Regions from separate parts of the Mycobacterium sp. RTGN6 genome, predicted to be linked through region 1. Evidence: predicted binding sites of a transcription regulator. Region 1 holds the regulator's gene; the other holds the start of a gene.

What was found. The regulator LexA, encoded in region 1, represses DNA repair genes until DNA is damaged. The targets are predictions, from matches to a motif close to CGAACANNTGTTCG.
Region 2: a site for LexA is predicted at 9,686-9,699, ahead of SLQ33_RS29260 (HNH endonuclease signature motif containing protein). Genes of this name have one in related genera too.

The regions. Positions count from the first base shown of each region.
Region 1 covers NZ_JAPZKZ010000007.1:44,416-59,387, forward strand. Annotated here, with positions in the region: gene SLQ33_RS18015 (DUF4192 domain-containing protein) at 1-215, opposite strand, end outside; gene sthA (Si-specific NAD(P)(+) transhydrogenase) at 376-1,791, shown strand; gene SLQ33_RS18025 (trypsin-like serine peptidase) at 1,797-2,579, opposite strand; gene SLQ33_RS18030 (proteasome assembly chaperone family protein) at 2,689-3,705, shown strand; gene SLQ33_RS18035 (alpha/beta hydrolase) at 3,733-4,767, shown strand; gene SLQ33_RS18040 (PhzF family phenazine biosynthesis protein) at 4,810-5,508, shown strand; gene nrdR (transcriptional regulator NrdR) at 5,516-5,980, opposite strand; gene SLQ33_RS18050 (LysM peptidoglycan-binding domain-containing protein) at 6,068-6,523, opposite strand; gene lexA (transcriptional repressor LexA) at 6,713-7,393, shown strand; gene SLQ33_RS18060 (hypothetical protein) at 7,406-9,373, opposite strand; gene SLQ33_RS18065 (acyl-CoA dehydrogenase family protein) at 9,588-10,739, opposite strand; gene SLQ33_RS18070 (molybdopterin guanine dinucleotide-containing S/N-oxide reductase) at 10,898-13,219, shown strand; gene SLQ33_RS18075 (hypothetical protein) at 13,245-14,834, shown strand; gene SLQ33_RS18080 (alpha/beta fold hydrolase) at 14,836-14,972, opposite strand, start outside.
Region 2 covers NZ_JAPZKZ010000014.1:91,049-106,020, forward strand. Annotated here, with positions in the region: RNA gene ssrA (transfer-messenger RNA) at 1-58, opposite strand, end outside; gene SLQ33_RS29215 (maleylpyruvate isomerase family mycothiol-dependent enzyme) at 136-987, opposite strand; gene smpB (SsrA-binding protein SmpB) at 1,041-1,538, opposite strand; gene ftsX (permease-like cell division protein FtsX) at 1,540-2,436, opposite strand; gene ftsE (cell division ATP-binding protein FtsE) at 2,437-3,126, opposite strand; gene SLQ33_RS29235 (hypothetical protein) at 3,173-3,706, opposite strand; gene SLQ33_RS29240 (mechanosensitive ion channel family protein) at 3,703-4,674, opposite strand; gene prfB (peptide chain release factor 2) at 4,664-5,770, opposite strand; gene SLQ33_RS29250 (FAD-dependent oxidoreductase) at 5,923-7,299, shown strand; gene SLQ33_RS29255 (SDR family NAD(P)-dependent oxidoreductase) at 7,304-8,077, shown strand; gene SLQ33_RS29260 (HNH endonuclease signature motif containing protein) at 8,251-9,681, opposite strand; gene SLQ33_RS29265 (hypothetical protein) at 9,849-10,217, opposite strand; gene hisN (histidinol-phosphatase) at 10,241-11,023, shown strand; gene SLQ33_RS29275 (acyl-CoA dehydrogenase family protein) at 11,065-12,462, shown strand; gene SLQ33_RS29280 (acyl-CoA dehydrogenase family protein) at 12,495-13,709, shown strand; gene SLQ33_RS29285 (oxidoreductase) at 13,747-14,745, shown strand; gene SLQ33_RS29290 (alpha/beta hydrolase family protein) at 14,765-14,972, opposite strand, start outside.

The DNA of each region.
Region 1 (14,972 bases):
TCTGGGCAGCTTGCCGCGGCGACCGCGGCCATGTGAACCACCACATCGCACGCGTCGTCGCTCAGGTCGGCGCGCATCACGCAGCCGAGCTCGCCACCTTCGAGAGTGACCAGCACTAGGGATTTCTCGGGGACGAAGCCGAGCACGGCGGGCAGCGCCGCGATGAGCTTTCCGGGGCGGTCGAGGGGGAAGTGGCGTGGATCGAATGAGGTCATGCGCCGAACTTCGCAGCAGCACCCGTCGTGGATCGCCCGCTATGCGCGCCAGGCTGGGCGCTCGTGGAGCAACGTGCGTCTGGGGATGAGGACCGTTGTTCATTCGGTATTGACCGCGTCGGCATGCAAGATCGTCCGAACCGGCGTACACCTTTGTTCCATGGGTTCCACGCAGGAGTACGACCTCGTCGTCATCGGTTCTGGGCCGGGCGGGCAGAAGGCCGCCATCGCCGCTGCGAAGCTCGGCAAGTCGGTCGCGGTGATCGAACGCGGCCGCGCGCTCGGCGGCGTTTGCGTCAACACCGGGACGATTCCCAGCAAGACCTTGCGGGAGGCGGTCGTCTACCTCACCGGGATGAGCCAACGGGAGCTCTACGGCGCCAGCTACCGGGTCAAGGACAAGATCACCCCGGCCGACCTGCTGGCCCGTACCCAGCACGTCATCGGCAAGGAGAACGACGTGGTGCGCTCGCAACTGATGCGCAACCGCGTCGAGCTGTACGTCGGCCACGCCCGGTTCCTCGACGAGCACACGATCCACGTCGAGGATCCCAACCGTGCCGAACGAATCACCGTGAGCGGCCGCTACGTCGTCATCGCCACCGGCACCAAGCCGGCCCGCCCGGCCGGCGTGGAGTTCGACGAGGACCGCGTGCTGGACTCCGACGGCATCCTCGACCTGAAGATCATCCCCACGTCGATGGTGGTCGTCGGCGCGGGCGTCATCGGCATCGAGTACGCGTCGATGTTCGCCGCGCTCGGCACCAAGGTCACCGTCGTCGAGAAGCGCGACAACATGCTGGAGTTCTGCGACCCCGAGATCATCGAGGCACTCAAGTTCCACCTGCGCGACCTCGCCGTCACGTTCCGGTTCGGCGAAGAGGTCACCGCGGTCGACGTCGGCTCCTCTGGCACCGTCACGACGCTGGCCAGCGGCAAGCAGATTCCGGCCGAGACGGTGATGTACTCGGCGGGCCGCCAGGGTTTCACCGATCACTTGGATCTTCCCAACGCCGGCTTGGAAGCCGACAACCGCGGCCGGATCTTCGTCGACGACAACTACCAGACCAAGGTCGACCACATCTACGCCGTCGGCGACGTCATCGGCTTCCCCGCGCTAGCCGCCACCTCGATGGATCAGGGCCGACTGGCGGCCTATCACGCGTTCGGCGAACCCTGTAAGGGCATGACCGAACTCCAGCCGATCGGCATCTACTCGATCCCCGAGGTGTCCTACGTCGGCGCCACCGAGGTCGATCTCACGAAGGATTCGATCCCCTACGAGGTGGGGGTGTCCCGCTACCGGGAACTCGCGCGCGGCCAGATCGCGGGCGACTCCTACGGCATGCTCAAACTGCTCGTCTCCACCGAAGATCTGCGCCTGCTCGGCGTGCACATCTTCGGCACCAACGCCACCGAGATGGTGCACATCGGGCAGGCGGTGATGGGGTGCGGCGGAACCGTCGAATACCTGGTGGACGCCGTGTTCAACTACCCGACGTTCTCCGAGGCCTACAAGGTGGCCGCGCTCGACGTGATGAACAAGCTGCGTGCGCTGAGTCAGTTCAAGCACTGAGGCACTCAGCAGTCGTCGGCGAACACCGTCGGCGGGGCGTCGCCGGGTCCGCCCGCCTCGGCCCGGCGAAGTAGCTGTTTGACCGCGTCGTCGAACGGCGGCGAGTACGACACGTCCTCCTCGCAGCCGCCGCCCTCCAATCCGCCGACGACCCCGGTGACCACCGAGTCGGCGAGCCACGGCGATCCGCTGGTTCCGTCGACGAGGCCTTCGCACGGCAGCGCGGGGTACCCGTGATGGACCGTGGCGCGAGCGCGGCAGCCCAGTTGCTCACCACCCATGCCAAAGGCGTAACCGTTCACAGTGACCTCGGTACCTTCCCGCGGCGACGTACCGAGTGCGAACCCACCGCCGGTGTGCGTCTCCACCGATCCACCACGATCGCGACTTACGCGCGCAATTGCGAAGTCCGCCAACGGATCTTGGTTGGACACCCAGCGCGGATCCAGATACACCGCGTCGAAGCGCCAGTAGTCCGAGGAACCGGCCTCGTCGGAGAAGCCTGGCACGAAGTACGCCTCGACGCCGTCGGCCATGCAGTGCGCGGCGGTCAGGATCAGGTCGCCGGCGGCCGAGTCCAGTACCGATCCACTGCACACGTGCAGCGTCTGTCCGCCGAGGAACACCGCGCCTACCCGCGGATCGCGTCCGACGGCGCCCGTGGTGGCCACCGACGACGGCGTGGTCGCCGGGGTGGTCGGGGTGGCGACGGAACCGGTCGCCGCATCGGTGCAGGAGGCCGCGAGCATCGTCACTCCGGCCGCGAGAACCATCCAGGTGCGACGCATCAACACCGATCTTGCCCGAACGCCACGATCACGGCAGGTCGTCGCGGAATGGCTGGCGCAGTGGTCGTGTTCGAACGGTTGTGTGGGGTACGCACTGGCAACTTCGCCGATGTGCGCGACACTAGAGGTCACGAGGAGGCAGCAGATGGCTGATCACGCGGATACCCCAGAGCCGCACTACCAACCCGAACAGACCGGGATGTACGAGCTCGAGTTCCCCGCGCCGCAATTGTCCGCAGGGGACGGCCGCGGCCCGGTGATGATTCACGCCCTGGAGGGGTTCTCCGACGCTGGTCACGCCATCAAGCTTGCGGCCACGCATCTCAAGGACACGCTCGACACCGAGCTGGTGGCCTCGTTCGCCATCGACGAGCTCCTCGACTACCGCTCCCGGCGGCCGCTGATGACGTTCAAGACCGACCACTTCACGGACTACGACGACCCCGAGCTCAACCTCTACGCACTTCACGACAGCGTCGGCACCCCGTTCCTGCTGCTCGCGGGCATGGAACCCGATCTGAGGTGGGAGCGGTTCATCACGGCGGTGCGACTGCTGGCCGAACGGCTCGGGGTACGCCAGGTCATCGGACTCGGCACCATCCCGATGGCCGTCCCGCACACGCGTCCCATCACGATGACGGCACATGCCAAACACAAGGAGCTCATCGCCGACCATCAACCGTGGGTCGGGGAGGTGCAGGTGCCGGCAAGCGTGTCCAACCTGCTGGAGTACCGGCTGAGCCAGCATGGCCACGACGCCTTGGGGTTCACCGTGCACGTCCCGCACTACCTGGCCCAGACGGACTACCCGCCGGCCGCGGAGGCGCTGCTCGGCGAAGTTGCCAGAGTGGCTGCGCTCGATTTTCCGCTCGCCGAACTGACCAAGGCGGGTGCGGAAGTGCACGACAAGATCAACGAGCAGGTGGAGTCCAGCGCCGAGGTCGCTCAAGTGGTGACGGCGCTGGAGCGCCAGTACGATGCGTTCGTCGCCGCTCAAGAGAACAGGAGCTTGCTGGCGCGTGACGAGGACCTTCCCAGCGGGGATGAACTCGGCGCCCAGTTCGAACAGTTCCTCGCCGAACAGGGCGGTGGCGAGTTCACCGGGGAGGACGACGCAGCGCCCTGACCAGGCCCGACAGTGAAGTTGGCGACCATGACCGATTCGAAGACCAAGCGAAAGCCCAACCTGCGCACGGTGCGCGAACTCACGCCGACGCTGCAATACCGCACCATCCACGGTTACCGCCGCGCGTTCCGGGTGGCCGGGTCCGGGCCAGCGATCCTGCTCATCCACGGCATCGGCGACAACTCGACGACGTGGAGCACGGTGCAGTCCAAGCTCGCGCAGCGGTTCACGGTCATCGCCCCGGACCTACTGGGGCACGGCAAGTCCGACAAGCCACGCGCCGACTACTCGGTGGCCGCCTACGCCAACGGCATGCGGGATCTGCTCAGCGTGCTCGACATCGAACACGTCACGGTGGTCGGCCACTCGCTCGGCGGCGGGGTCGCCATGCAATTCGCCTATCAGTTCCCGCAATTGGTGGAACGACTGATCCTCGTCGGCGCGGGCGGGGTGACCAAGGACGTCAACATCGCGCTGCGCATCGCTTCGGTGCCTCTCGGTAGTGAGGCGCTCGCAGTGCTGCGGCTGCCGCTGGTACTTCCCGCGCTCCAGGTGGTCGGGCGCATCGGCGGCGCCCTGTTCGGGTCGACAGGCGTCGGCCGCGACATCCCCGACGTGCTGCGGATTCTCGAGGACCTGCCGGAGCCCACCGCGTCGGCGGCGTTCGCGCGCACCCTACGCGCCGTGGTGGACTGGCGCGGTCAGGTCGTCACGATGCTCGACCGATGTTATCTGACCGAATCCGTACCCGTGCAACTCATTTGGGGCTCTCGCGATTCTGTGATCCCGGTCGCCCACGCTCGAATGGCACACGCCGCGATGCCCGGCTCCGAGCTCGAGGTCTTCGAGGGCTCCGGCCATTTCCCCTTCCACGACGACCCGGACCGCTTCGTCGAACTCGTCGAGAAGTTCATCGACGGGACCGAACCCGCGGTCTACGACCAGGACGTCCTTCGGAATCTGCTGCGCACCGGCATCAGCGAAGGCGGCCTCACCGGCTCGATCGACACCCGCGTCGCCGTGCTGGACGCGATGGGTCACGACGAACGCAGCGCCACCTGACCGAACGGCGGCACGCCTCCGCTACCCGGTAGCGTTTAACGCATGGCCATCGATGTGAGCGTGCTACGGGTCTTCACCGACTCCGCGGGCAATTTCGGGAACCCCCTCGGGGTGATCGACGCAAGCCTCGTCGCACCTGCCGATCGGCAACGCGTCGCCACCGAATTGGGTTACAGCGAATCGATTTTCGTCGACCTGCCGCAACCGGGCACCCGTACCGCCACGGCGCACATCTTCACTCCGACCACCGAGTTGCCGTTCGCCGGACATCCCACCGTCGGGGCGTCGTGGTGGTTGAAGGACCGCGGGACGCCGATCAACACGCTGCAGGTGCCTGCCGGTGTGGTGCAGGTGGAATACGACGCGCGTCCAGACGGCGAGTTCACGGTGGTCAGGGGGCGATCCGACTGGGCGCCGGACTTCTCGATCTACGACATGGATTCGGTGGCGGACGTGTTGGCGGCCGATCCCGACGACTACGGCGACGACGTCGAGCACTACGTCTGGGCCTGGATCGACCGCGAGACGGGGACGATCCGGTCTCGAATGTTCGCTAGCCACCTCGGAATCACGGAGGACGAGGCGACCGGGGCCGGTGCCGTACGCATGACCGACTACCTGAGCCGCGACCTCGAGATCACGCAGGGCCAGGGGTCGCAGCTGAGCACCCGGTGGGATCCGGAGGGATGGGTGAGGGTCGCAGGCCGCGTCGTCGACGACGGGGTGCGCACGCTCGACTGACCGGCGCCTAGCCCGTGGTTGGTACTTCGCGGTGGGCGCGCAGCGCCTCGATCTCGCGTTCGAAGTCGGCGGCCGATGAAAACGACCGATAGACGGATGCGAACCGCAGATAGGCCACCTCGTCGAGGTCGCGCAACGGCCCCAGAATGGCCAGCCCGACTTCGTTGCTGGGCACCTCGGCGGATCCGGCGGCGCGCACCGCGTCCTCCACCTGCTGCGCCAACAGGTTCAGCGCGTCGTCGTCGACGTCGCGGCCCTGGCACGCCCGGCGCACGCCCTTGATGACCTTCTCCCGACTGAACGGCTCGGTGACGCCACTGCGCTTCACGACCGCCAGCACGGCGGTCTCCACGGTGGTGAAGCGGCGGCCACACTCCGGGCAGGAGCGGCGACGCCGGATCGCCTGACCCTCATCGGTTTCGCGCGAGTCGACCACCCGGGAATCGGGATTGCGGCAGAACGGACAGTGCATCACCGCTCCTTCGCCGCGTGCGCCTACGGGGGACGCATACGAGCGTACCGATGCACGGCACCACGTTTCACGGCGCATGTCGACCGATCAGCCGACGGGGGCAATCAAGGTCTGACCGGCGTCCACCGCAGCCGAATCGAGTTCGTTCAACTCACGGATCTGATCGACCATCGCGCCCGTCGGCGCATCCGGCGCAATCCGCTGCGCGAGCTGCTGCAGCGACTCACCCGACTGGACCTGCACCACCGCCAGGCGGCTGGGCACCGATGTGGTGGTGTCCGCCGCGTCGACGGGCGCACCGAGCTGGGCCACCAGCCCAAGCCACACGGTGATCGCAGCGGCGATCAGTGCGAGCACGACCGTGGCTGCGGGGGTGATCGGGCGGCGACGGTGCGATGCACGCGACATCAGCACGCCGGTGCCGCGGTACGGCAATGCAGCCCCGGGCGGGCGGTGCGCCCGGGGCCGGCGGCGTACGTCCCGGGCCGGCCGCACGGGACGGACGACGAGGTCAGTGGGGTTCTCGCGGGTGATGATGGTCATCTTCGGTGGCCTTCCTCGGTAGGATTATTCGCTCCTGTGTTCGAACCATAATCGCTCACGTGTTCGATTGGTAGAACATGTGATCGAACTGTTGCAAACGATAACCGGGGGCACCGACAAGAAAATCCCGGCGACACGCCCTCGAACACATGTTTGATTCTCGGGCCACATGCGACTACATTCGCCGCCATGAGTGACAGCAGTGACGACACCGGTTCACGACGCGATGCGGGGCTGACCGAGCGTCAGCGCACCATCCTCGAGGTCATCCGCACCTCGGTCACCACTAGGGGTTATCCACCGAGCATCCGCGAGATCGGCGACGCGGTCGGGCTCACGTCCACCTCGTCGGTCGCCCATCAGCTGCGCACGTTGGAGCGCAAGGGCTTCATCCGGCGCGACGCCAACCGTCCGCGCGCCGTCGACGTGCGCAGCCCAGACGAGGTGGCCAGTGCCGTAGTGACCACCGACCTCGCCGGGTCGGACGCGCTACCCGAGCCGACGTTCGTCCCCGTGCTCGGACGCATCGCCGCCGGCGGGCCGATCCTGGCCGAGGAGGCCGTCGAAGCCGTCTTCCCGCTGCCCCGTGAACTCGTCGGCGAGGGCTCGCTGTTCCTGCTGAAGGTCGTCGGTGAGTCGATGATCGACGCAGCGATCTGTGACGGCGACTGGGTCGTCATCCGTCAGCAGAACGTCGCCGACAACGGTGACATCGTGGCCGCGATGATCGACGGCGAGGCCACGGTCAAGACCTTCAAGCGCACCGGAGGTCAGGTGTGGCTGATGCCGCACAACCCGATGTTCGATCCGATTCCCGGTAACGACGCCGCCATCCTCGGCAAGGTCGTCACCGTCATCCGCAAGGTGTAGGCCCGCCCGGCTTCAGCCCTTCACGAATCCATTCGTCAACGCGAATTCCTCACTGGCGAACCAGATTTCAGCGCGCACGTGCTCGTAGGGCCCGCTGCCCGGCGTCCAGTACAGACCCGACCTTGTGTCGGCCTTGATGGGATAACCGTCCGGCGCGTGGAACCCGTCCTCCGTCGCCAGCCGCAGCGATGTCTGCGCGGGTGCGGGCTCGTCGATACGGATGGCCGCGTGCCTGCCGCTCGGCGGCCCACTGTCGGGTTCTTCGTCTTCGTCTTCGTCATCGTCGTCGTGGTCGTACTCGAGGGGAAGTTCCGGCTCGGGTTCGATCAGTGTCGGAGCGGTGTCGATCGCGTCCTGATCGTCCGAGAGTCCCGCGGGCACGACGGGCACGGCGGGGTCCGACGGGTCCGAAACGGCGTGGCCGCGGTCGGTCGGCATCGCCCACATGCTCGCCGGCGCGTAGCGGCCGTCGTCCTCGCGAACGGGCAGCGGACCGGACTCGAAGTCGTGGTGAGCCGCCGTGTCGAGCTCGTCGTAGTCGTAGTCGTCGTCGAAGTCGTCATCGTGGTCGCGATCGTCGAAGTCCTCGGCGAACGGGTCCACCGAACCCCCGTGGTCGCGGCGACGTCGGTTCAGCAGCACCCCGATCAGGATCGCGACGAACAGCAGCGCGATGGGGACGATGGCCAGCAGCCACCACTTGTGCCACTGGTACCACTTCTCGCCGCCCGACTCGGAGACGTCGCCGGGGGCGGGCGCCTGTGGTGCCTGCAGTCCGGGCACCTTCAGGCCGGCCAGTTGCGCCGCGAGGTTCGCCGGTTCGGTGCTGAACTCGCCTGAGGTCTTGTCCCACGAGATCGCCCCGCCGTTGAACTTCTGCGTGACGACGTCGCCGTTCTCGGTCTGATCCGCGGTCGGTGCGCCAAGTTCACCCGTTGCACCGCCCAGCTTGGCCCACGCGGCGTTCATCGCACCGCGCACGATGACGGCACCGAAGTCGGGCGTCCAGAAGATGACCGGCTGATCGGCAGCGGCGAAGCTCACGATGGTGCTAGTGGGTGCGAGGCCGCCGTCGGCTTCATTGCTGGTCGGGAAGCCGAGGTCGCCCTGCGGGCCGCCCACGCTCTCGTACTTCGCGAGGACCTGACCGGTGACGACGTTGGCGCCGGTGGCGGGACTGTAGAAGATCTTGCCGCCCGCGTAGTTCTGCCCGAGTCCGTCGGCGCCGATCTGGTACTGGTCCCCCTGCTGCGCACCCAACGGCCCCATCGGGCCACCGGCCGCCCGGCGCGCGGCGTAGATCGCCGACGTGGCGTCACCCGGAACCACCAGGCCCGCAAGCTGACCCGCCAACTCGGGCGGGGTCGTCGTGAAGGCGCCGGTCTTCCGGTTCCACGACACCTGACCACCGGTGAAGTCCTGGCTGACCACGTCGGCGCGGTATACCTCGTCTTCCTTCGGCACGCCGAGCACCCCGGCCGACCCGCCGAGCCTGTCCCAGGCCGCGTTGATGGGACCACGCACCACCTGTGCACCGGTGTCCGGCGTAAAGAAGATGACCGGGTTGTCGGCCGCGCTGAACGTGGTGTTGCGACTGCCCGGCGCCTTGCCTGCGCCCTCGTCGATGTTCGGGAAGCCGAGATCACCGTCGACGGGCCCACCGAGCGACAGGTACTTGTCCAGGATCGCGCCCTGCATGATGTGCGCTCCGGTCTCGGGCGTGAAGTAGATCCGGCCGAACGCGAAGTTCTGACCGAAGCCGGCGCCGACCGGATAGACGCCGCCATCCTTGCCGCCGAGCGTGCCCGTGGTTCCGCCGCCGGCGTCCCACGCCGCAGTGATCGCGGCGTCGGCGTCGCTCGCCGGATCGGCCGACGCCATGGGAACGGTCGGCACAAGGAACGCGACGGCGACCGCCATCACGAGGCCCGCCGTTGCGCGCGCCATCGTCGTGCCCGCCAGTGTTCGCAGCCCGGTCATCAATCCTCCCCGCGAGCGGTGCAAGGTGCCCCGTCAAGTGTCGCGCCCGTCAACTTTGCTTTAGTCGACGTCCATCTTGAGGGATATCCAACCCGTCCCGGCAATGTGTCGCACCAAGGCACCCAGCATGGCGGGTGCCGGGACCGCCTCGTGACGGAACTTCGGCCCGGCCCAAACCGCCCCGAGTTCGGTCGTGCGCGAGCCAGCCGAGGCGCTAAACGCCCAGGCTACGGCCGATGATCTCCTTCATGATCTCGGTCGTCCCGCCGTAGATCGTCTGGATGCGCGAGTCCAGGAATGCCCGCGCGACGGGATACTCGCGCATGTACCCGTAACCGCCGTGGAGTTGCAGGCAGCGGTCGTTCAACCGCACCTGAGCCTCGGTGGAGTACCACTTGGCCATCGCGGCCTGCTCGACGGTCAGCTTCTCCTCGAGGTGCAACTTCAGGAACTCGTCGACCATCATCCGCACCACGGTGGCTTCGGTGGACAGCTCCGCGAGCGTGAATCGGGTGTTCTGGAAGCTGCCGATCGGCTTGCCGAACGCCTTGCGGTCCTTGGTGTACTGCAGCGTCTGCTCCAGCACGGCTTCCATCCCCGCGGCGGCCATGACGGCGATGCTGATGCGTTCCTGCGGCAGGTTCTGCATCAGGTAGACGAAGCCCTGACCCTCCTCGCCGAGCACGTTCTCGGCGGGCACCAACACGTCGGTGAACGACAGCTCCGCGGTGTCCTGCGCCTCGAGACCGATCTTGTCCAGGTGGCGTCCGCGCTCGAAGCCCTCCATGCCGCGCTCGACGACCAACAGCGAGAAGCCGAGTGCGCCCTTGTCCGGGTCGGTACACGCAACGACGATCACGAGGTCGCTGTGAATGCCGTTGGTGATGAACGTCTTCGAGCCGTTGAGCACCCAGCTGCCGTCCTCCTGCTTGACGGCGCGGGTTTTGATGCCCTGCAGGTCGCTTCCGGTGCCGGGCTCCGTCATGGCGATCGCCGTGATCAGTTCCCCGGAGCAGAAGCCCGGGAGCCAGCGCTGCTTCTGCTCCTCGGTCGCCAGCCGCAGCAGGTACGGCGCGATGATGTCGTTCTGCAACGGGAACCCAAGCCCGCTGAAGCGGCGCGCGGTGGTCTCCTCGGTGATGACGACGTTGTAACGGAAGTCGTCGTTGCCTCCACCGCCGTACTCCTCGGGCACCGCCATGCCGAGGAAGCCCTGCTTGCCCGCCTCGAGCCAGACGCCGCGATCGACGATCTTGTCCTTCTCCCACTGCTCGTGGAACGGCGCGACGTGGCGCTCGAGAAAGGCGCGATACGAGTCGCGGAAAAGTTCGTGTTCGGGTTCGAACAAGGTGCGCTCGTACTTGATGACCTGGCTGGAAGAGCCCACGGATGACCTCCGGATCGGCGATACGGGATGTGCCTCCGACCCTATACCACCCAACCGGATGGTTGATACCCGCGGTACCGGTACCGCGGCGAACGCTGGGGACCACGGGTTGCGGGCCGCCTCCCTAGACTTGGGGCATGCCGCCGACTCCGACGAGCCTCACCCATTGGGGCGCGTTCACCGCCGACGTCCAGGACGGCGACATCGCCTCGGTACGACCGTTCGACGGCGACGCCGACCCGTCACCGCTACTCGGCAACCTGGTGGGCTCCATTCGCCACGAGTCCCGCGTCGCGACGCCGGCCATCCGCCGCGGCTGGCTCGATGACGGCGCAGGCCCGAGCACTCGACGGGGTTCCGACGAGTTCGTCGCCGTGTCATGGGACGAACTGACCGAGCGGCTGGCCGACGAACTCCGCCGCGTCGTCGACACCCATGGCAACGAGGCCATCTACGGCGGCTCCTATGGCTGGGCCAGCGCGGGCCGCTTCCACCACGCTCAGAGCCAGGTGCACCGATTTCTCAAACTGCTTGGCGGCTACACATTTTCGCGTCACTCGTACAGCCTCGGCGCCACCGGCGCCATCATGCCGCGCGTCGTCGGGACCCACGACGACCTCTTCAGGCGATCGACCAACTGGCAGGTGATCGTCGACAACACCGACCTGATGGTCTGCTTCGGTGGAGTGGCGCTGAAGAACTCAGCGGTCAATGCCGGTGGCACCACCGAACATCCGTCCCGTGGCTCCATGGATCGACTGCGCGAACGCGGCGGGAAGGTCGTGTCGTTCAGCCCGCTGCGCGACGACGTCGACGGCGAGTGCGAGTGGTTCGCGCCGGTGCCCGGCACCGACGTCGCCATCATGCTGGCCTTGGCGTACGTGCTCGCCACCGAGGGGCTGGCCGACCGCGACTTCCTGGACCGCTACTGCGTCGGATATTCGCGATTCGAGCGCTATCTACTGGGAACCGATGACGGGGTGGCGAAGTCGCCGGAGTGGGCCGCGAAGCTCAGCGACCTGCGTGCCGACGACCTCACCACACTGGCACGGCGGATGGCGGCGGGCCGAACGATGGTGACGGTCAGTTGGTCGCTGCAACGGATCCGCCATGGCGAACAAGCGCCGTGGATGGGTGTGACGCTGGCCGCCATGCTCGGCCAAATCGGGCTGCCCGGAGGGGGTTTCGGGCACGGCTATGGCTCACAAAACGAAGTCGGCATGCCACCGCTGCGGTACGGACTCCCGACCTTCCCACAAGGCGCGAACGCGGTGCAGACCTTCATCCCGGTCGCCGCGATCAGCGACATGCTGCTGCACCCCGGCGAACGTTACGCATTCAACGGCAGCACACTGACCTACCCCGACATCAAATGCGTGTACTGGGCCGGCGGCAATCCGTTCCACCACCATCAGAATCTTCCGAGGTTGCGACGGGCGCTCGCCCGCGTCGACACGGTCGTGGTGCACGACCCGTATTGGACGGCGATGGCCAAGCACGCCGACATCGTGGTGCCCTCGACCACAAGCTTCGAACGGGACGACTATTCGGGCTCCCGCAACGATCCCCTGCTGATGGCGATGCCCGCGATGGCTCCGGCGTATGCGGAATCGCGCGACGACTATCAGAGCTTGAGCGCGCTTGCCGACCGACTCGGCTTCGGCGACGCGTTCACCGAAGGCCGCACGCCGCGCCAGTGGTTGGCGCACATGTACGAAAAATGGTCGGCTGGACTGGATTTCAGCGTCCCCTCGTTCGAGGACTTCTGGGCCCGGGGACAGCTGCGGCTGCCGACCGAGGCCGGACTGACGCTGTTCGCCGACTTCCGGGCCGACCCGGAGGCGCACCGACTGGCCACTCCCAGCGGCAAGATCGAAATCTTCTCCGACACGATCGACGGGTTCGGCTACGACGACTGCGGCGGACATCCCACCTGGTACGAACCCGACGAGTGGCTGGGTGGCCCACGCGCGGAAAGCTATCCGCTGCTGTTGCTCGCAAACCAGCCGGCCACCCGCTTGCACAGCCAACTCGACAGCGGCGCCACCAGTCAGGCTTCGAAAGTGCAAGGGCGCGAACCGATCCGCATCCATCCCACCGACGCCGTCGACCGCGGCGTTTCCGACGGCGACGTCGTACGCGTGTTCAACGACCGCGGCGCGTGCCTGGCCGGGGTCGTCGTCGACGAGGGCCTGCGCCCGGGAGTGGTACAGCTGTCGACCGGCGCCTGGTATGACCCGCAGGACGCGGGCGATCCGGATGCGATGTGCGTGCACGGCAACCCCAACGTGCTTACGTCGGACACCGGCACGTCGTCGTTGGCCCGCGGGTGCACCGGCGCGCACGTGCTCGTCGAACTCGAGAAGTACACCGGCGCACTGCCTCCGGTGCGAGCCTTCGAACCGCCTGCGTTGATCGCCAATTCTTCGAACACTTCCCACACGGTCGGCGGCGGGTAATACTTCTGCGATGGGTCTTTGGTCGATGTACGTCAGACAAAAGACGAAGAAATGGGATCAGAAGTCGCCGGAGGAACAAGCCGCCATCGTGGCGAAGATGAACGCGCGGCAGCAGGCGAACGCGGGGCGTGTTGAAGCGGCCACCCAGAACATCGACGCGGAATGGGAACGCTCGCGCGCCGAGCACCAGGCGCGGCTCGACAGCCAGGTACTCGGGGGGCCGGCCGGCGCTCACTTCTGGGGCACGGTGCCCGACGTTCCCAGGCCGAGTGAGGTGCTCCGCGCTCCCCCCAGCATCGCCGACGAATTCAAGAAGTCCTTCCGCGACCTCAAGGAGACGGCCGCTACCCTCGCCGACCCGAAGGGACTGTTGGGGATCGGCAGCGAGTTCGGCCCCGATCTCGACCCCGACCAGCGCCGACTGATCGTCGATGGCGAGCGCGCGGCCCGTGATGCCGCCCGACGCCCGTACCTGGCCCACGATCGAACGCCGCCAGTGCTGACAAGGATCGCGACCCGCGGCAAGGCCCAGTTCGACGACCTCGCCGCCTATCTGGCACACACCGGGCTGGCCGCTCGACCCGATCTCGTCTTCGGCGTGTACCGCGTGCCGGATCGGCTCGACCCGAAGATGCCTGGCCCCGAATCGGGCCGGGTCGTCGAGTGGGACGTCGTCCACGCACCAACTCCGGCGCTGCCGCCCGCGGCACCGCCCCAGCGGGTCCGCTTCGACGGCGAGGCGCGCTGGGTCAGCCGCCGCAAGGGCGATCCAGCGGTGCTCGACGAGGATTTGGCACTCGCCTGGATGGCGGCGTCGGGAATCCGGCCGGGCCAGTGTCTCGGCATCGCCCGCGAGGTCGTCATGCAAGGCACCGACAGCTGGCTCGGGGGCAACGAGCTAGACAACGAGTCCTCCGACGTCTACGCCAGGGTGCTGGGCGTCAGCGTGCTGCACACCGCGGGCACCGCGCCCCAACCGACGACCGCGTTCGAGGTTCCATTCGAAGGCGTTGCAGGCACGCACGTCGAGGTGCTCAACTGGGCGGCGGTCGCCCAAGCGGTTCATCCCCGGCCGCAGCGCCTGCCGGAGGCACCGTCGCCATTTCCCTATCTGCCGTCGACGCCGCAGGAGGTGCTGACGGCGTACCTCGAGATCGTCGGCGTGCGGCCCGCGGACTGTTTCGGCGCGGCGGTGACCATCGATCGCTTCTCCGAGTGCCGCGAGATCCGCAACATCCGGGAGGAACAGCTCTCGATGGCGAACCTGAAGCTGACGGACGCGACGAAGCTGCCCTGCGCAGACGGCACGTACCGACGGCGTCTGCACGGCGGCACCCGGGTCGTGATCAGCTACCTGGACAGTCCGGCCTACGCCGAGGGACGCCAGCGCTGGCTGGCCTACCAGCGGGACGTCCTGTTCGCGCGGATGCACCAGAAGACCGGGGCGCGGCGCCCGATCGCCGATGGCTACGACGATCTTGGGCGCGTGGGCGGCGTGCTGCGTCAGGTCGAGCGGATCGACAACGCGGTCGACCGGATCGCGAACCTGCGCTCGAACGACCCCGCCTACATACGCTTCCGCGACCAGGCGCGCTACTGCATGCCGTTCGCCTGAGTCAGCCGAGCGCAGACCGCAGCTCGTCCGCGAGTTGTCGAGGCGCGTCGATGGTGAGCATGTGGTTCGCGCCGACCATCAGATGCGTATGAACGTTCGGTATCAGCTTCTGCGCCCTCGCAATCGCGGCGCGAGGCC
Region 2 (14,972 bases), on a different contig from region 1:
TGCCTGCACCGGCACGCTTCCCTTGATTCGATGCGCGAAGTCGAAACCGTTCAGCCCCTCGCACACCCGCCGACGTTCGACGGACTCTTCATCCTACCTGGGGCTATGACAATGGCCAATGAATAAACATTCCAGCTAGATCACGTAGGCCAGGTTGTCGACGATCCGCTGGCCCACCTCGGCGTCACCGTCGTACTCGATGGCCGTCGACCGTGCCGTCGTCATCGGCCGCCCGCCGCCCAGCCGGGTGAACTGCAGGCCGTCGAGCCGGATCACCGTCGTCGGCGCCGCGCCGCCGAAGTCCGATACGAGCGCTGCGCGTCCGTCGACCGCCACCCGGATGTCGCGGCTCAACGGGCCGGTCAACGCGAGCTCCACCCGCGCGCCGTCGGGCGCCTTGCCCCGTTTGCCGACCACGAACGCCATGCTGGCAGCCATTTCGTCGAGCGCCTGGCGCGCCGCGGGGCTGTCGAGGTCCTCGTCGGAGGACGGGCGCGACAACGCCTCACGGATGTCCTGTTCGTGCATCCAGCAGTCGAAGACCCGGATCCGCATGAAGCGCCCGTAGCTGTCGGGCCCGGCCGGCGTGGCCGTCGCAGCGTGCCAGTCGTCGTCGCTCATCGCCGTCAACACCGCACGGCGTTCCGCAGTGACGCTGCGGAATCGCTCGAGTACGTCGGCCCCGGTCTCACCGCTGAGGTGACGGATCCAGCACTCATTGAGCTCCCCGATGGGGTTGCGCACGTGCTCCAGCGTCGTGACGTCGACGTCGGACTCCGGCGTCGGAACGCCTTGCAACATCGACTCGGTGCCGATCACGTGCGCGACGACGTCGTGCACGCACCAGCCCGGTAGCGGCGTCGGTGACTTCCAGCGCACGTCCGGCAAGCCGGTCAGCAGGAGGTCGATGGCGTCCCAGGACGCGAAGAGTCCATCGAGCACCTGGGCCTTGTCGAGCTGCGTCACAGGACGTGAAGGGCTGTTCACCGCCCGAACGTACCGCCCGAATCAGCGCCCCGTCAGCCGGTTGCGAAGGCCGGTCAGGACTTGCCCTTGGCGCGGCGGCCCATTTCCCGCGAAATCTCGCGCTCGGCATCACGTTTGGCCAGCGCCTGCCGCTTGTCGTGGGCCTCCTTGCCGCGGGCAAGCGCGAGCTCGACCTTGACCTTGCCGCTGGTGAAGTACAGCGACAGCGGCACCAGCGTGAAGTTCCCGTCGCGCAACTTGCCGATGAGCGTGTCGATTTGGCTGCGGTGCATCAGCAGCTTGCGATTGCGCCGCGGCGCGTGGTTGGTCCAGCTGCCGTGGGAGAACTCGGGGATGTGCAGGTTGCGCAGCCAGATCTCGCCGTCGTCGACGGTGGCGAACGCGTCGGCTAGCGACGCCTGACCCTCCCGCAGGCTCTTGACCTCGGTACCCATCAACGCGACGCCTGCCTCGAACGTCTCGAGGATCGAATAGTTGTGCCGCGCCTTGCGATTGGTGGCCACGACCTGATTGTTGCGGCGGGTGGCCTCGTCTACCTTCTTCTTGGCCACGTCAACGCCGTACGTACAAGCGCAGCGTCACGTACGCGGTGATGCCCGACATCGCCAGCCCGAGGAACAGCATCCACGGTGCGCTGTAATAGATCACGTCCGCGTAGTCGACCTTCGAGATCAGGTTGGCTTGATAGAACTGGTTCAGGGCGTTCTCCAGGAACACCGCACGCACCACGATCAAGCCGAGGATCGCGATCACCACGCCCGCCAACGCGGCGGCCATCGCCTCGACGAGGAACGGCAGCTGGGTGTACCACCGACTCGCGCCGACCAGTCTCATTATCCCGATCTCGGTTCGTCGGGTGTACGCCGCGACCTGAACCATGTTGGCGATCAACAGGATCGCACCGATCGCCTGCACGATCGCCACTGCGAACGCCGCGTTGCTGATCCCGTCGAGCACCGCGAAGAGCCGGTCGACGAGCTCCTTCTGGTTCGTCACGTTGAGCACGCCCGGCTGGGTGCGCATCGCGTTGTCGAACTCGTCGTGACGCTCGGGATCGGCGAGCTTGACGACGAACGACGCGGGGAACGCATCCGGGCTCGCCACGTCCTTGAACTGGGGGATCTTCTTGATCGCGTCCTCGTAGGCGGCCTGGCGGTTCAAGAACGTGACGGACTTGACGTCGTCGCGATCGTCGAGCATCTTGCGCAACGACTGGCACGGATCTGCATCGCAGTTGGGGTCGTTGGCCGATACGTCGTCCATCAGGAAGACTTGGCTCTCAACACGATCCAGGTAGATGGCGCGGGACGTGTCGGCCAGTCGCACCACTAGCAGGCCGCCGCCGAACAGCCCGATGGAGATGGCCGTCGTCAAGATCATGGCGACCGTCATCGTGACGTTGCGACGAAGCCCGGTGAGGACTTCGTTGACTAGGAAGCCGAAGCGCACTTAACGATCCATTCCGTAGACGCCGCGCTGTTCGTCGCGAATCAGGCGGCCGAGCTCGAGTTCGATGACGCGCTGGCGCATCGAGTCGACGATGTGGTGGTCGTGGGTGGCCATCAACACCGTCGTGCCCGTGCGGTTGATCCGCTCGAGCAGATCCATGATGTCCTTGCTGGTGTCCGGATCAAGGTTTCCGGTGGGCTCGTCCGCGAGCAGCACCAGCGGTCGGTTGACGAACGCGCGGGCGATGGCGACGCGCTGCTGCTCGCCGCCGGAGAGCTCGCTCGGCAGCCGGTTCGCCTTGCCCGACAGTCCGACCATCTCGAGCACGTCGGGCACGACGCGGTTGATCACGTCGGCGCGCTTGCCGATGACCTCGAGCGCGAACGCGACGTTCTCGAACACCGTCTTCTGCTGCAGCAGCCGGAAGTCCTGGAAGACGCAGCCAAGCACCTGGCGCAGGCTCGGGATGTGGCGGTTCGCCAGCTTGTTGACGTGAAACTTCGACACCTGAATGTCGCCGTGCGTCGGGGTGTCCTCCGCGAGCAGCAGCCGCATGAACGTCGACTTGCCCGAACCGGACGGACCGATGAGAAACACGAACTCGCCCTTGTCGATCTTGAGCGACACATTGTCGAGGGCGGGTCGCGCCGAAGACTTGTACTGCTTGCTCACATGGTCGAGGGTGATCATCACGGCACGCCAGTGTAGCGGTGTCGCCGCATGCAACCGCCGATCGCTATGGCGCCGGAGTGGTCGGCGACGTGGAGCCGGGGCTCGCGGACGTCGTCGGCACGGTGGTCGGCGTCCCCGACCTGTTGGGCACCGGCAAGGGCGTCGTCGCCCCCGGCGTGGACGTGACCGTCGTCGGCGGAAGCGGCCCAAGACCGTCCGGATCGACCACCGTCGTCGCCGTGGCTTCGGACGGGGTCGTCGGAGTGGTCGACGGGGTTTCGCCCGGTGAGGTCTCGGTCGGGCTGGGCTCCGTCGTCGTGGTGGTCGTCGTCGGCGTCGTGGTCGTACTGGGACGCTGAACGTAGGTTCGGGGCACCCACGTGTACTCGGGGTCGGGCATGAATCCCGGCGGCACCACCTGGGCCGTCTCGGGCGCGGCGGGCGTAGGCGCGGGCGGCTGATAGGTGTTGTGCAGCCACGTGATCGCGAAGAACGCGGCGATCAGTGCGGCCGTCGAGGTCCGGATCCGCCCGTTGATGATGTACGCCGGCCAGCCGCGGTCGGTACGCGTGCGGGTGAGCCAGTTCCAGAAACTCATGGACGGTCCTCGCCGTCCTGCTGATCCTTTGGCGAACTGACGTTGGCCGAACTCGGGAGCGTGTTCACCACTGGTCTGTTGTCGGCAGAGGTGACGATCCCGGCCCGGATCAGGGCGCCGACCACCAGCAGTCGAAGTCGGCGGCCTACCTCGAACTGCTTGCCTGGCAGTGTCCGCGCGACCATGCGCAGGTTCACCGTGTCGACTTCGATGCTCTCGACACCCATCACCTGAGGCGCGTCCAGGAGCAGCTTTCGCAGGCTTTCGTCCTTCATCGCCTTCTCGCTGACCCCGTGCAGCAGTTCGTCGACCTTGGTGAGGTCGGCGCTGGTCGGAACCGGGATGTCGATCACCGCGCGGGCCCAGTCCTTGGACAGATTCATCGTCTTGACGATCTGACCGTTGGGGATGGTGAACACTTCACCTTCGGTGGACCGCAGCTTGGTGACCCGCAGGGTGACGTCTTCTACCGTGCCCTCGGCCGGTTCGGCGATTCCGGCGACGGTCAACTTCACGAGGTCACCGAAGCCGTACTGCTTCTCGGTGATGACGAAGAATCCCGCCAGCAAGTCCTGCACGATGCGCTGCGCGCCGAAGCCCAGCGCCGCGCCCAGCACGGCGGCGGGGGCAACGAGCGACCCGACGGGGATGGCGATCACGTCGGTGATCTCGACGAGCACCACCACCAAGAGGATGGCGATCGAGACCCACGAGATGACCGATGCAACCGCCTGCCGGTGCTTGGCGCTCTCGGTGCGCACCAGCTGATCGGTTTCCTGGAAGTCCGCGTCGATGCGACGGGTGATCTTCTGGGCCGTCCAGCTGATGAATCGCGCAGCCAAAATCGCAAAGATGACCAGCAGCGCGATCTTCAGTCCGCGGGTGATGATCCACTCGCCGATATCGCCCCGCCAGAAGTCGTGCCAGCGTTGCGACCATGCGATTGCTACGTAGGTTTTAGTCGTCATCTTTCCTATTGCGCCAACGGATTCCCGCTTCCAGGAATCCGTCGATGTCTCCGTCGAGTACGGCCGCTGGATTGCCGACCTCGTATTCGTTACGCAGGTCCTTGACCATCTGGTACGGGTGCAACACGTACGAGCGCATCTGGTTGCCCCACGAACTGCCGCCGTCACCCTTGAGCGCGTCCATCTCGGCGCGTTCCTCTAAGCGTTTGCGTTCCAATAACTTTGCCTGCAGAACCCGCATCGCCGCCACCTTGTTCTGCAGCTGCGACTTCTCGTTCTGGCAAGTCACGACGATACCGGTGGGGATGTGGGTGAGTCGAACCGCAGAGTCGGTGGTGTTGACCGACTGGCCACCGGGACCGCTGGACCGGTAGACGTCGACGCGCAGGTCGCCTTCCGGGATCTCGATGTGATCGGTGGTCTCGACCACCGGGAGCACCTCGACGTCGGCGAAGGAGGTCTGGCGCCTGCTCTGGTTGTCGAACGGGCTGATTCGCACCAGTCGGTGGGTGCCCTGCTCGACCGACAGCGTCCCGTAGGCGTACGGCGCGTGCACCGCGAAGGTCGCGCTCTTGATGCCCGCCTCCTCGGCGTAGGACGTGTCGAACACCTCGACGCCGTAGTCGTGCTTCTCGGCCCAGCGGATGTACATCCGCATGAGCATCTCGGCCCAGTCCGCCGCGTCGACCCCACCGGCGCCCGATCGGATCGTGACGACGGCCTCGCGTTGGTCGTACTCCCCCGACAGCAGCGTGCGGACCTCCAACGCCTCGATGTCGTCGTGCAGCTTCGCCCGCTCGGCATCGGCCTCGGCGACGTCGGCGGCGCCACCATCCTCGCGGGCGAGCTCGTAGAGCACCGGGAGGTCGTCGAGCCGCTGACGCAGCTCCTCGACGCGCCGAAGCTCGCTCTGCGCATGCGAGAGGTCGCTGGTGACCTTCTGGGCATGCGTCTGGTCGTCCCACAGGTTGGGGTCGCCGGCCTGTTCCTGCAATGCGTCGATGCGGGCGCGCAGCGCGTCGACGTCCAGCACCCGCTCCACCGTCGTCAAGGTGGTGTCGAGGGCGGCGATGTCGGCTTGCAGGTCGGGATCCACGGGAGTTCAGGGTACCGACCGCATCGCCCGTGCCTTTCCACGTTGGCCGCGGGATCCGATTTAGCGGTTTAGAGTCGGCTGGGTAATCAGCCGAGCTACGTCCGCGACAGCCCCTTGCGCGTAGCCGGACAGCGACAGAAGGCTCCTTATCAATGCGCCCATATCACGTGGCGATCGTCGGCTCTGGCCCTTCGGGATACTTTGCGGCCGCCTCGCTATTGAAGTTCGCCGACGCGGCCGACGACTCCGGTCAGGGTCGTGACGTGCGCGTCGACATGCTCGAGATGCTGCCGACCCCCTGGGGCCTGGTGCGCTCCGGCGTGGCACCCGACCATCCGAAGATCAAGACGATCAGCGCCCAGTTCGAGAAGATCGCGCTCGATCCGCGCTTCCGCTTCTTCGGCAACGTCAGGATCGGCGAGCACGTCCAGGCGCCCGAACTCGCCGAGCGCTACGACGCCGTCGTCTACGCCATCGGGGCGCAGTCGGACCGGCCGCTCGGCATACCCGGCGAGGAGCTTCCTGGCAGCGTTGCTGCCGTCGACTTCGTCGGCTGGTACAACGCGCACCCCCACTTTTCGGACATGGCGCCCGACGTTTCGAGCAGTCGGGCCGTTGTCGTGGGCAACGGCAACGTCGCGTTGGACGTGGCACGCATCCTGGTCAGCGACCCCGACATGCTGGCGAAGTCCGACATCGCCGACCACGCGCTGGAGTCGCTGCATGCGCGCGGCGTCGAGGAGGTCGTCGTCATCGGCCGCCGCGGGCCGCTTCAGGCCACGTTCACCACGCTGGAACTTCGCGAGCTCGCCGACATGGAGGCGATGGCCGACGTCGACGTCATCGTCGACGTCGCCGACTTCGACAAGATCACCGATGACGAGCTCGAGGCCGCGGGCAAGACCGTCAAGCTGAACGTCAAGGTGATGCGGGGTTACGCCGAGACGACACCACGGGGAGCAAAGCGCCGCATCGTGTTTCGGTTCCAGACCTCCCCGATCGAGCTCAAGGGCGACGGGCGGGTCGAGTCGATCGTGCTGGGCCACAACGAGTTGGTGGACGAAGGTGGGCGGCTGGTCGCCAAGGACACCGGGGTCCGTGAGGAACTCCCCGCGCAACTGGTGGTGCGGGCCGTCGGCTACCGCGGCGTGCCCACGCCCGGCCTGCCGTTCGACGACCGGTCGGGCACCATTCCGCACACCGACGGGCGGGTCGAGGGCAGCGCGAACGAGTACGTCGTCGGCTGGATCAAGCGTGGCCCGTCCGGCGTGATCGGCAGCAACAAGAAGGACTCGGCCGACACGGTGGCCACCCTGCTCGCCGACCTCGACGGGCGCACGTTGCCCGACTTCGGCGACGATCACGACCAGTCGCTCGTCGAATGGTTGCTGTCGCGGCAGCCCAAGTTGGTGACCGACGACCACTGGAAGTTGATCGACGAACACGAGCGGTCCTTGGGTGAACCGCACGGCAGGCCGCGGGTGAAGCTGACGAGCGTCGCGGAGCTACTTCGGATCAGCCACGGCTGATCACATGACGCGCTTTTCCGGCCGGGTCGCGCTCGTCACCGGCGCGAGTTCGGGGATCGGCCGCGCGACCGCCGTCCAGCTGGCCCGCGATGGGGCGGCAGTGGCGCTCGTCGCGCTGCCCGGTGACGCCCTCGAGGACTCCGCTCGGCAGTGTCGCGACGAGGGGGCACGCGCGCTGGCCATCGAGGCCGACGTCTCCGATCCTGCACAGGTGACCGCTGCGTTCGACCGGGCGAGCGAGCTCGGATTCGTGTCGGCGGTGTTCAGCAATGCGGGCATCTCGGTGGTCGCACCCACAGTGACGACGAGCGATGACGACTGGCTGCGGCAGCTTCACGTCAACCTCTCGGGTTGTTTCTACGTGGTCCGCGAGGCGGCCCGACGGATGATTCCCGCTGGGCACGGTTCGATAGTCACGACCGGATCCGAACTCGGTGTGCTCGGACAGGCCGGCTTCGTCGGCTACACCGCAACCAAGGGTGGCGTGCTCGCCATGACGCGCGCCCTGGCCGCCGAACTCGCCACGCACGGAATCCGGGTCAACAGCGTCTCCCCAGGCACCACCGACACCCCGATGGTGATGGCCGAGTTCGCCACTGCGCCGGACCCTGCGGCGGAACGCGCCGAGAACGAGGCGTCGATCCCCTTGGGCCGCCTCGCCCGACCCGAGGAGATCGCCAACGCCGTCGCGTTCCTGCTGTCCGATGAGGCCAGCTACGTCACCGGTTCCAACCTGGTGGTCGACGGCGGGCGCACGAGCTGTTTCAGCCTGGGCTGATCAGCCACGACTCATGCGGGTAAAGACGCTGGCGTAACGACGCAGGACGTCACATCGCCGGGTTCACCACCCCACCGGCGCCCGTCACCGATCCGAGGTCTCACCACTCCTCGGCCGACGCCGTCGCGCGCATATGCCTGTGGCCACCTCTCCGGCCTCGACGCCGAACTGGCCTAGTCCCATGGCCATTCTGGTGGTGCGGGGCCGCCGGGTTGGCCGGTGTCGTTGGTGCGTTGGGGTTTCGGGTCGTCGGGTGGCCTTAGTAGTAGTTCTGGTCGGTGGTAGTAGTTGACTCGGGCTTGGCCGGTGTCGAGGTGTGGTGGGGGCGTCCATTCGACCTCGCCGCGGGAGTTGATGGTGGTGGTCCAGCCGCCGGGGCCGACCATGCGGTTGTCTGGCCCGCAGGCGAGGGCGAGTTCGTCGACGTTGGTGTTGCCGCCGTCGATCCAGTCGCGCAGCGCGTGGTGGACCTGGCTGCCGTAGGCGCCGACGGGGCAGCACGGTTTGGTGCAACCCCCGTCACGGGCGATGAGCATGATCCGCTGCGCGGGGGAGGCGACGCGTTTGGCCCGGAACAGATCCAGCGCCGACCCGGTGGCGCCGTCGAAGACGGCCAGGAAGTGGTTGCCGTGCCCGCCCAACCGGATCACCTCGCCGATGGGCACGACGGTGCCCCCGCCGGTGACACCGACCCCGGCGCGCGATTCCAGGTCCTGCAGGGTGGTGCGGATGATGATCGACACCGGCAGCCCGTTGTGTTGGCCGAGTTCGCCGCTCATCAGGGCGATGCGACCGACCGCGACGAACGCGTCGTGTTGGCGCTGCGCCAGGGTGCGGTGGTCGTTGTCGATTTGGGCCTGCGACGGAGTCCCGCTGACACAGGGTTCGGGGTCGGCGGGGTTGCACATGCCGGGGGCCGCCAGTTTGGCGAAGGTGGCCTCGTAGGTCGCCCACGCTTCGGGGGTGAGGTTCCCCGTCACCGGGCGGGTGCCGTCGCGACCCGGGGGGCCGACCGTGAAGCCGCGTTTGCGGGCGCGTTCGGTGTCGTCGGGTTCGGGGCCGTCCTGATCGAGCAGGAACAGCACCCGATCGGCGGAGTCCTTGAGTTCCTTGGGGCCGACGCCGACGGCGAGCCGAACCAGGTCGAGTTCGATCTGCTCACGGGTGGGTGTGTCGACGAACGCCGGGATGCGGCCCATGGCGTCGCGGATCTTGTCGACGTGTTCGGCGTTGATCAACCCCGCGGCTTGGGCGGCGGCGGTGGCGGCCAGCACCGGCGCCAGCGGTGCTCCGATCAAGCTCTGGCGTGGGCCCAGTACTGCGGCTTCGGCGAGCCGTCGGCCGGCTTCGGCGGTGGAGATGCGCCACCGGATGCGCAGCACCTCGTTCCAGGACTTGGCGCCCATCGCCTGCGGGGTGGTCTCGGTCTGCAGTCGGGCCAGCCCGCGGTGCCACTGGGTCGGCAACTGACACGACAACGTCTCGAGCTCGTCGAGGAATTCGAGCAATTCGGCCTCGGTCAGGAGCGAGAGGTCGCAGCCGGCCAGCGCGTCGTGCGCGGCCCGTAAAGCGGCCACCGCTTCCCCGACTGCTGTCCCTGACATGACTCGAACATACGTGCGAACACCGACAAGAATTCGCCGAATGTGACGACTGGAACTGAAGTGACAGAAGAGTTTTCACCGAATCGCCGAAACTGCGGTGAGATCACGATCTTGCGAACAAACCCGATCTCGCCGCAGTCTCGTCGACGGACTAGTAGGGCGAGGGTCTAATAGGGCGCCGGCGGCTCGTACGGCTGCGACGAGGGCGGCAACGGCTGCTCTGGCGGCGCGAACCGCCAATTGTCGGGGTTCTTGGTCGAGTACACGACGGGCATCAGGTCGCCCATCGACGGCCACGCGCTCACGTCGACGGCCACCCGCGCGTAGACCGGGTGCTCGTTGACCGTTGGCCCGCTCATGACCCCGTTGATCGTCACGAACTGTTCGCCATCGGCATCGGGTTTCGGGCTCAGGCTGGTGATCAGCAGAGTGCCATGGGCTTGTTCGCCGCCCAGTCCGCGTCGCCCCATGATCCGCGGGCCGATCAGCAGGGCCAGTGAGCCGAGCAACACAAGGAGGATCACGATTTCCAACACACGCCCATGGTAGGACTGCAGCCATGAGCTCGGTCGCAGACGACATTTCGCTAGCCCTGCAATTGGCCGACCAGGCCGACGCGTTGACGATGGAGCGGTTCGGCGCGCTGGACCTGCGCATCGAGACCAAACCCGACCTGACGCCGGTCACCGACGCCGACCGGGGCGCCGAGGAGTCGTTGCGCGAGTCGTTGTCGAAGAGCAGGCCTGGCGACGCCGTACTGGGTGAAGAGTACGGCGGCACAGCGGTTTTCAGCGGACGCCAATGGGTGCTCGACCCGATCGACGGCACCAAGAACTTCGTTCGCGGCCTGCCGGTGTGGGCGACGCTCATCGCACTGCTCGTCGACGGCGTGCCCGAGGTAGGAGTGGTCAGCGCGCCTGCGTTGCGCCGACGGTGGTGGGCCGGAGCCGGCGAGGGGGCGTTCACCACGTTCGACGGCGTAACTCGACGCATCTCCGTATCGGGCGTCGACGACGTGGCGTCGGCCAGCCTGTCGTTCTCCGACCTCACCGGGTGGGGTGAGCGTCGGTCGCGATTCCTCGAGCTCGTCGACGACGTGTGGCGGGTGCGGGGCTACGGCGACTTCTGGTCGTACTGCCTGTTGGCCGAAGGGGCGGTCGACATCGCCGCCGAGCCCGAGGTGAAGCTGTGGGATCTGGCGCCCCTGGACATCCTGGTCCGCGAGGCCGGCGGCCGGTTCACCAACGTCGAGGGTGCGCCCGGTCCGCACGGGGGCAGCGCAGTGGCGACCAACGGCCTTTTGCACGACCGGGTCCTGTCGAGCCTTGAATACGTGACGTAGGCAACAGGACCGCCGATCTTACTCAGGAGTAAGATACGGCCATGACCAACACCCTGCCGTCCAACGACGAGACGAAGCGCCGCCCCAAGCGCTCCGGCGCGGAGAGCGCCATCGGCCTGCAGCGACACAAGCGCACCGCGACCGATGTCGGGCTGGCACTAATCACCCCGCTCCTCGGTCAGGAGTTCCTGGACCGCTACGGCCTACGCGACCCGCTCAACAAGGGGCTGCGCTACGGCGTCAAGACCGCCTTCTCGGCCGTCGGCGCCTCCTCGCGTCAGTTCAAGCGCGTGCAACGCCTCGGCAAGCCGGCCACCCGGCTCAAGCCGAGCGGGTCGGACTACTTCGACCTGACCCCCGACGAAGACCAGACGATGATCGTCGAGACCGTCAGCGAGTTCGCCGCGAAGGTCCTGAGGCCCGCCGCCCACGACTGCGACGCCGAAGCCGCGCACTCGCCCCACCTGATCGGAAAGGCCGCCGAACTCGGCATCACGGCCATCAACATCCCGGAGGACTTCGACGGCATCGCGGAGAGCCGCGGCACCGTCACCAACGCACTCGTCGCCGAGGCACTCGCCTACGGCGACATGGGACTGGCGCTGCCGATCCTGGCGCCCGGTGGTGTCGCATCCGCGCTCACCCACTGGGGCAGCGCAGGCCAGCAGGCCACCTACCTGCCTGCGTTCGCGGGTGAACAGGTCCCGCAGGCGTGCGTGGCGATCGCCGAACCGCATGCGTTGTTCGACCCGACCGTGCTGAAGACCACCGCGGTGCGCACCCCGAGCGGCTATCGGCTCACCGGCGTCAAGTCGTTGGTGCCCGCCGCCGCCGACGCCGAGGTGTTCGTCATCGCCGCCCAACTCAACGGCAGGCCAACGCTGTTCATCGTCGAGTCGTCCTCCGAGGGGCTGACCGTCAAGGCCGACCCGAGCATGGGCGTCCGTGCGGCCGCACTCGGCCGCGTCGAGCTCGACAACGTCGCCGTGCCGCTGGAGAACCGGCTCGGCGAGGACGAGGCCACCGACGCCGACTACTCAGAGGCGATCGCGCTGGCCCGATTGGGTTGGGCCGCACTGGCGGTCGGCACCTCACATGCGGTGCTCGACTACGTCATCCCCTACGTCAAGGAGCGCGAGGCGTTCGGCGAGCCCGTTGCCCGCCGCCAGGCCGTCGCGTTCATGTGCGCCAACATCGCCACCGAGCTCGACGGGCTCCGGTTGGTCACCTGGCGCGGAGCGTCGCGGGCCGAACAAGGGCTGCCGTTCGCGCGAGAAGCCGCGCTGGCCAAGCGAATCGCCACCGACAAGGGCATGCAGATCGGCCTCGACGGCGTCCAACTGCTCGGCGGCCACGGCTTCACCAAGGAACACCCCGTCGAACGCTGGTACCGCGATTTGCGGGCACTTGGCGTCGCCGAGGGCGTCGTGGTCCTGTAGGCGCTGGATCGACTAGGAACGGAAGACCTGACATGGCAATAAATCTGGAACTGCCCAAGAAGCTGCAGGCCGTCATCGAGAAGGGCCACCAAGGCGCGGCGGAGATGCTGCGGCCCATCTCGCGCAAGTACGATCTGGCCGAACACGCCTACCCCGTCGAACTCGACACCCTGGCCACCCTCTTCGAGGGCATCTCGGAGGCCAACCACATCTCGTTCGCGGGCGCCGAAGCGTTCCGCGACGGAGAAGACGACGGCAAGAAGGCAAACGTCAACGGCGGCAACATGTCCGCGGTGCTCAACGTGGTCGAGGTCAGCTGGGGCGACGTCGCGCTGATGCTGTCGGTGCCCTTCCAAGGGCTCGGCAACGCGGCGATCTCCGGCGTCGCCACCGATGAGCAGCTCGCGCGACTCGGCAAGGTGTGGGCCGCGATGGCCATCACCGAGCCGAGTTTCGGCTCCGACTCGGCCGCCGTGTCGACCACCGCGAAGCTCGACGGCGACGAGTATGTCATCAACGGCGAGAAGATCTTCGTGACGGCAGGCTCTCGCGCCACGCACATCGTGGTGTGGGCGACGCTGGACAAGTCGAAGGGCCGCGCGGCCATCAAGTCGTTCATCGTGCCGCGTGACCACCCCGGCGTCACCGTCGAGCGCCTCGAGCACAAGCTCGGCATCAAGGCGTCCGACACCGCCGTGATCCGGTTCGACAACGCCCGCATTCCCAAGGACAACCTGCTCGGCAACCCGGACGTCCAGGTGGACAAGGGGTTCGCCGGCGTCATGGAGACGTTCGACAACACCAGGCCGATCGTCGCCGCGATGGCCGTCGGCATCGCCCGCGCGGCCTTGGAGGAGCTGCGCGTGATCCTCACCGCTGCGGGCATCGAGATCTCCTACGACAAACCGGCGCATGCGCAGAGCGCACCCGCCGCGGAGTTCCTGCGCATGGAAGCCGACTGGGAAGCGGGTTATCTGCTGACGGTGCGTTCCGCATGGCAGGCCGACAACAAGATCCCGAACTCCAAGGAAGCCTCGATGGGCAAGGCCAAGTCCGCCAGGGTGGCCAGCGACATCACGCTCAAGGCCGTCGAGATGGCAGGAACGACGGGCTATTCCGAGCAGACCCTGCTGGAGAAGTGGGCGCGCGACTCCAAGATCCTCGACATCTTCGAGGGCACCCAGCAGATCCAGCAGCTGGTCATCGCCCGTCGCTTGTTGGGCCTGTCGTCGGCCGAGCTGAAGTAGCCGACCAATGGATCCCGACACGCTAACGTCGGGATCCATGAACAGCTTTCAGGCACTGGTCGCGCGTCAAGACGGCGACGGCATCACCGCGACGGTCGAAACCCTCGAGCACGCGGAGCTGCCGCCCGGCGAAGTGACGATCCAGGTCGAGTACTCCAGCGTGAACTTCAAGGACGCGCTCGCGGTGACGCCCAAGGGCGGCGTGGTGCGCGACTATCCGATCGTGCCTGGCATCGACCTCGCTGGCGAAGTGGTCGAGTCCGACTCCCCCGACTTCGCCGTCGGGGACAGGGTGCTCGCCCACGGCTATGACATAGGGACGGCCAAGCACGGCGGTTACGCCGAGTACGCGCGCCTGCCCGCCGACCAGATCGTGGCGCTTGGGGCGTTGGACGCCCGCGACGCCATGGTGATCGGCACCGCGGGCTTCACCGCCGCAATGAGCGTGCAGGCCTTGCGCAACCGCGGCATTCGTCCCGACGACGGCCCCATCGTCGTCACGGGGGCCACCGGTGGGGTCGGGTCGATCAGCATCGACCTGCTGGCCAAGGCCGGCTACCAGGTGGTGGCGTCTACCGGAAAGCCGCACGCTGCAGAAGAACTCAAGGCGCTCGGCGCCGCCGACGTGATCGGTCGGCTGCCCGAGGATCCGGATGCCAAGCCCCGGCCGCTTGGCAAGTCGCGCTGGGCGGGCGCCATCGACTGCGTGGGCGGGCAGGCGCTGGCCGACGTGCTCAGCACCCTGAACTACGGGGGCGCCGTCGCCGCCAGCGGGCTGACGGGCGGGACCGCGCTGCCCACCACCGTGATGCCGTTCATCCTGCGCGGGGTGGCGCTGCTGGGCATCGACTCGGTACTGCTGCCCATCGCATCGCGACGCGAGCTCTGGAAGCTGCTCGCCGATTCGCTTCGGCCGCAGCACCTTTCCCGAGTGGCGCACGACGTCGACGTCAAGGACGTGATGTCCGTGATCGACGAGGTGCGCGCCGGCCGCTACTCAGGCCGGGCTGTGGTGCGGGTAGCGGGCGGGTTCTGACCCGCTACCCGATCACGCGTCAGCCGATCAGCACGCGCTGCAGGTCGGGCTTCATCTGCTGCAGCTGCTGTCCCCAGTACGCCCAGGTGTGAGTGCCGCTGTCCGGGAAGTTGAACACGGCATTGTTGCCACCGGCTGCGATGTACTCGTCCTGGAAGGTCCGGTTGGTGCGGATGGTCAGGCCCTCGAGGAACTTGGCGGGCAGGTCGCCACCACCGAGCTCGTTG